2 regions of the Clostridium sp. Marseille-QA1073 genome follow, and region 2 is predicted to be linked to the other one. Evidence: a T-box and tRNA genes for the amino acid it is inferred to sense, from the RefSeq annotation. Region 2 holds a T-box; the other holds one or more tRNA genes.

What was found. The T-box of region 2 lies ahead of ACY1IQ_RS10855 (valine--tRNA ligase). A T-box ahead of a tRNA ligase gene usually reads a tRNA of that ligase, here a tRNA-Val.
Region 1: it has a tRNA-Val gene. The T-box ahead of ACY1IQ_RS10855 (valine--tRNA ligase) is inferred to sense a tRNA for this amino acid. The anticodon was not compared.

What each region holds. Positions count from the first base shown of each region.
Region 1 is NZ_JBSVQM010000028.1:27,116-30,390, reverse strand. It holds gene ACY1IQ_RS18555 (PQQ-dependent sugar dehydrogenase) at 1-777, opposite strand, end outside; tRNA gene ACY1IQ_RS18550 (tRNA-Tyr) at 1,328-1,412, opposite strand; tRNA gene ACY1IQ_RS18545 (tRNA-Thr) at 1,421-1,495, opposite strand; tRNA gene ACY1IQ_RS18540 (tRNA-Val) at 1,514-1,589, opposite strand; tRNA gene ACY1IQ_RS18535 (tRNA-Tyr) at 1,596-1,680, opposite strand; tRNA gene ACY1IQ_RS18530 (tRNA-Thr) at 1,689-1,763, opposite strand; tRNA gene ACY1IQ_RS18525 (tRNA-Val) at 1,781-1,856, opposite strand; tRNA gene ACY1IQ_RS18520 (tRNA-Tyr) at 1,862-1,946, opposite strand; gene ACY1IQ_RS18515 (hypothetical protein) at 2,315-3,079, opposite strand; gene ACY1IQ_RS18510 (hypothetical protein) at 3,211-3,275, opposite strand, start outside.
Region 2 is NZ_JBSVQM010000010.1:48,509-51,783, forward strand. It holds gene ACY1IQ_RS10855 (valine--tRNA ligase) at 1-1,492, opposite strand, end outside; T-box leader at 1,684-1,901, opposite strand; gene ACY1IQ_RS10860 (tetratricopeptide repeat protein) at 2,095-2,460, shown strand; gene ACY1IQ_RS10865 (polysaccharide deacetylase family protein) at 2,529-3,275, opposite strand, start outside.

The DNA.
Region 1 (3,275 bases), on a different contig from region 2:
GGATTCTTCATTTCCTTGAACGAGAGGCCACCCATAATTGGCTCCTGGTTGTATAATATTTATCTCATCATGTCCTATCTGTCCATGGTCTGATTCATATAAGATATCTTTTGAATTCCATGCTAAGCCTTGAGGATTTCTATGCCCTAAACTATAAACAGGTGAATTAATAATTGGATTATCTGCTGGGATACTGCCGTCTGATTCTATTCGCAGTATTTTTCCTGCTTTACTTGTTAAATCTTGTGCTAACATAGAATTTCCTGCATCTCCTGTTGTTATATATAATTTCTGATCTGGTCCTATCTTTATCCTTCCTCCATTATGAATTTGTCCACCAGGGATTTTATCTAGAATAATCCGGTCAATGGATGCCTTATTATTTTCTTCAATCAATCTTACAACACGATTATAAATTTGATTACCTTCTACATATGAATGCATAACATACATATAATTGTTTTGTGAATAATTTGGGTCTAGAACAATACCCATTAACCCTCCTTCCCCCTGACTTATAAAGGGTGCACCAAATGTAATGAGTGGCTGAGTATTAAGTTTGCCATCTTCAATCACTCTAATTGTTCCAGACCGCTCCGTAAAATACACTTTTCCTTCATCGCTTATTGCTATAGCCCAAGGTATATATAGATTTTCAGCGATAATTTCAATTTCATAAGGAAATTCATCTGATGTGACTACATTAACTTTGGCATTAGTTACATTACGACTACGTAATATAATATTAGACAAAACATTGTAAATCGTTTCTCTCATACTATTATCCTCCAAACTTAAATAAATCCATATCTAAATACATACTTTAATTATATTAGGAGATATTTATTTTAATGCATTATTGGCCACGCCTTAAAATGATCAAAAACAGTAGGGATAAATTAATGCTTTCATATTAATAAATTAATCTAAAGATTTCACGTAAAAAGCTATTATAAGCATCCAATATGAAAACTTAAAATATACTCTGAAAAATAATTTTTCTAAAAATAGCTTAAATCTTTAGAAATTAATGATTAACAATTAATAATGAAGAATTTATGAAAGAATTCACTAGAGATGAATTTCTTAAAATAAAATTTATTTTATTTTAAGAAATTCCAAAAGCTTTAGCAAAAGAATTTTTGTTATGGAAGTAAAATCATATATAAGTTAAATTTTTATTGTGGAACCCTATAATATAACACCAATATACAAACAGTAAAAAATGCAGTAGCCTTATGACTACTGCGTATGAAAGCATGATTATTTACAAAATAAAAGCTACATTTGAGCTCTCAAAATAAGAGAACAAATGTAGCTTTTGACTTGGTGGAGGAGGACGGATTCGAACCATCGAAGCGAAACGCAACAGATTTACAGTCTGCCCCCTTTGGCCACTCGGGAACTCCTCCATATATTATGGAGCTGGCAATAGGAATCGAACCTACAACCTGCTGATTACAAGTCAGCTGCTCTACCGTTGAGCCATGCCAGCATATTATACAATTTTCAATGGTGGTCGCAACAGGGATCGAACCTGTGACCCTCTGCTTGTAAGGCAGATGCTCTCCCAGCTGAGCTATGCGACCATAATTTGGTGGAGGAGGACGGATTCGAACCATCGAAGCGAAACGCAACAGATTTACAGTCTGCCCCCTTTGGCCACTCGGGAACTCCTCCATATATTATGGAGCTGGCAATAGGAATCGAACCTACAACCTGCTGATTACAAGTCAGCTGCTCTACCGTTGAGCCATGCCAGCATATTATAAATTTCTAATGGTGGTCGCAACAGGGATCGAACCTGTGACCCTCTGCTTGTAAGGCAGATGCTCTCCCAGCTGAGCTATGCGACCATAATTGGTGGAGGAGGACGGATTCGAACCATCGAAACGAAACGTAACAGATTTACAGTCTGCCCCCTTTGGCCTCTCGGGAACTCCTCCACGTTATAAAACTGACTATTAAAGTAGAACTTAGACTTATTTACTACAAATTAGCTATTCTACTATCAAGAAATGTCAGCATTTTCACAAGTTCTTCAGAAAAAACCCTTAGAACATTGACAAGGAATAGTATATAATTTTATAACTATTTTTTCAAGTTTTTTTTATACCATTTTCAGTATTTATGCTTTATTATCTCCATTTTTCTTATTTTTACTTCATATTTCACCCAACTACAATTATTGTTTTAATTATATATGATTTCTTCCAACACTAAAGATTCAGCTAAATAACGTGCATCAAAGTTACTCAATACACGCTATTTACTCATATATGATATTAGTATATCTTATATATTAAACTAAAGTCTATTCCAAATCATCTTTGTTCTTCATATTTAAAGCAACTGCTTTCATATTTGAAAAGAATGAATCATCTTTAAAAAACTTTTCATATTTTTCACAAGCTTCTATACAATGATCATATTGATCAGTAGATAGATAAACTGTTATTAAATCTTTAATATGGTGTAATTGCGGAGTTACAAATAATAAATCGTCTAAAAAAATATCTGTTTTATGGTTTAATACTTTATTTGTAAATACAGCAAATAAAAGTATTCCTGATATCCAAACATATTTTGCTCCCATAGCTCTAAACTCATTAATATCCCATCCACTTAAATGTTGTTCTGCATCATTACCATAGCATTCATCTTGTTTATAAAAAATATATGGTGTTGATATTATAACACTATCTGCTGTCTTAAAACATAATTCTAGTAGCTTTTTCCCATCTGATTTTTTCAAATGCTCTATAACATCTGCAAGTACTATTAGATCATATTTAGGAAAATCTTTTTTACTTAAAATATCGATTGCATTACCAATATATATATTATCATAAATATAACCATGTATTGGCGTAATATATTTTTCATATATTTCTATTCCATCTATTAATATATTCCAAGGTGCATATCCACCATCATTATTCTCTCTTAAATCTAAATATTCTCTAACTAAAAATCCTATCTTACCAAATCCAACTCCTATTTCTAGTATAGATTTAGGTTCTAAACTATAAATTGCAGGAATTAAATTTGACACTGAAACTAAATTACTAGAAGGCATATAACCAACTCCTAAGATATTTTAAATTCTTCTAGTTATAATATAGATTTCAAAAATAAAAATGTTACCTTAGCCTTAGAAAATACTAAAATGTATTTAAATTATTATTTTTAAGGAGTTTGCTATATAAATTAATCAGCATTCTCTACGGTATCCATATCTATGAATTTTCTCGCTATTTTCTTAACTTCATAAA
Region 2 (3,275 bases):
TTCTAGCAACCCAGAAGAAAATAATATCTGGACCAGTAACTAAAGTACTAGTTGGGTAGAAATATTTTAGGTCTTCTGTATTTTCAGGCCATCCTAATGTTGAAAATGGCCATAGTGCTGAACTAAACCAAGTATCTAAAACATCTTTATCTTGTTCTAAATTTGTAGAGTTACATTTAGTACATTTTTCTGGTGCATCTACTTTAACTATTATCTCACCACAATCTTTACAGTACCAAACTGGAATTCTATGTCCCCACCATAACTGTCTTGAAATACACCAATCTTGAATATTTTCCATCCAGTTAAAGTAGATTTTTTCAAATCTTTCTGGAACAAACTTAGTTTTCTTTTCTCTAACCACTTCTATAGCTGGCTTTGCAAGAGATTCCATCTTAACATACCATTGTTTTGATAACATTGGTTCAACAGTTGTATTACATCTATCATGAGTTCCAACGTTATGACTATGAGGTTTTATCTTTACTAAATATCCTTGTTTTTCTAAATCTTCTACCATAAGCTTTCTAGCTTCATATCTATCAAGTCCTGAATACTTTCCATAACCCTCACTTATAGTTCCATTTTCCTCTAAAACAACTACCTGTGGAAGATTGTGTCTTTTTCCTACTTGATAATCATTTGGATCATGAGCTGGAGTTATTTTAACTGCTCCTGTTCCAAATTCCATATCAACATAATCATCTTCAACTATTGGTATTTCTCTATCTACTAATGGTAACTTAAGCATTTTACCAATTAAATGACTGTATCTTTCATCTTTAGGGTTTACTGCAACTGCTGTATCTCCTAATAGTGTTTCTGGTCTTGTAGTAGCGATTTCAACTTTTTCATCACTACCTACTACAGGATAGTTAATGTGCCAGAAAAATCCTTCTTGCTCTTCATGTTCTATTTCAGCATCTGAAAGTGCTGTCATACATTTTGGACACCAATTAGTAATTCTATTTCCTCTATATATAAGACCATCATTATATAATTTTACAAAAACTTCTCTAACTGCTTTGTTTAAGTTTTCATCCATAGTAAAGGCTTCACGAGTAAAGTCTGCTGAACATCCCATCTTTTTAAGCTGTTCTCTTATTCTATCTCTATACTCATCTGTCCATTCCCAAACTTTTTCAAGGAAAGCTTCTCTTCCCATTTCTTTCTTTTTTAATCCTTTTTTAAACAGTGAATTTTCAACTCTTACTTCTGTTGCAATACTAGCATGATCTTCACCTGGAAGCCAAAGAGTGCTATATCCTTGCATTCTTTTAGTTCTTATTAAAATATCTTGAAGGGTATTATCAAGAGCATGACCTAAGTGTAATTGACCTGTTATATTTGGTGGTGGCATTACTATTGTATAAGGCTTTTTACTTTTATCTACTTCTGGAGTAAAAAATTTCTTTTCTTCCCACCATGCATATAATCTTTCTTCAAAGTCTTTTGGATCATAATTTTTAGCTAAGTTCTTATTATCTTCCATATTAATTCCTCCTATCAATTTTTATTCGTCACGTAAATGAAAATACACTTAAATGGAGCCATAAAAGGTTATGGTATTGTTCCTAAAAGTTGTGCTTTCATAATGAATTTAAAATTAAAATATTTCTTCATAAGGCAAATATTTAACAATTATTTAAAATTTATTAAAAATAAAAAAGAGCCTTTCATCCCCAAAAGGACGAAAAGCTCGTGGTACCACCTTTTTTCCCTGCAAAATTACAGGCTCATATAAACTAACGATTTGACAACCGGCTTTATCTACTAAGAATATTTTCGATAAAGAAGCTCCAAAGCTACCTTCAGATTATTCCATATAGAAGACCTCTCAGCCGCAGAGCCTTCCTCTCTTAATACTTCCAAATCCTACTCCTCTTCTTCAACGCTTTTATCACTCTTTAATTATTAGTACATTATATAGAATAACTAATAAAAAGTCAATACTATTTTAATTAATTATCATATAAATTAATTAAAGCATCTTAATTAAAAATAAAATGTAAAGATTTTTCAAATATAGTATAAAAAATCTTTTTTGTGGTAATTATTACAAATAATAAAGAACATTTTATTGGAGGGTTATAAATGAGCTATTTTGATAAAGCAAATGAGCTTTATAATAATAAGAAATATGAAAAGGCAATTTCTATGTATACAAAAGCAGTAGAAATGAAAGAGAATGAAGCGGCTTCGCTATATAATACAGCAGTGTGTTTTATTAAGCTTAAAGATTTTCAAAAAGCTATTGCCACTCTGCACTGTGCTATAAGATTAAAAAGAGAAAGCTCTTACTTTTTTAATTTGGGTTATTGTCATGCGATGCTTAATAATAATAATAAAGCTCTGAACTACTTCAATACTGCTTGGGCCTTAAATCATGGCGATAAAGAATGTGAAAAGGCTATAAGTATAATACTTGAAACCTATTACAACAAAAATAAGACTTCCTAGTTAGGAAAGTCTTATTTTTTATTATATTAAAATAATTATAATAAGTAATATAATTTATACTCATATTATTATTTATAGTTATCTAAAGTTTCAAAAGAATATCCTTCCTCTATTAAGTAATCAATTATATCTGGTAAGGAATCTACAGTAGTTTGCTTTGTCCCGGAATCATGCATCAATATAATAACTTTATTTTTATCGCATACTGTCTTCTTAACATTACGAATTAACTTATTAGCTGGAACATTAAGCGCTTCAGCATCTCCATTTAATGCATTCCAATCATAGTGTTTATATCCTTTATCTTTAACCGCTTCAATAAATTGATATTTTTTAAAGGATCCAGTTGGAAATCTAAAAAGTCCTCTTTCATAGTTTGGAAGTATACTCCCTAATACTTCATCAGCTTTATCTATGTCCTCCATGAATGTATTAACAGAAGAATAAATTAAATCATAATCATGACTATAAGTATGGTTTCCTATAGTATGACCTCTTATCTCAATGTCTTTTAATACTTCTTTATTAACTTCTGCTAAAGAGCCTATCACAAAAAAAGTTGCTTTTATATTGTACTTATCTAATATATCTAATACTTGAGGTGTAATATTAGTTGTAGGTCCATCATCAAAAGTCAAATAAGCAGTTTTTCTCTCTATAGGTTTTTCTATATTTTCTCCATCAACTTCAGTTTCTTCCCTTATCTTTTCTTTAGGAGTATTAGAGTTCTCTTCTTTATCTAGTCCCCCATCTGCAAAATTATATTTCTGATCTTTTTCATTAATTTCACTAGATGTATTAGTGTCAAAATGTGC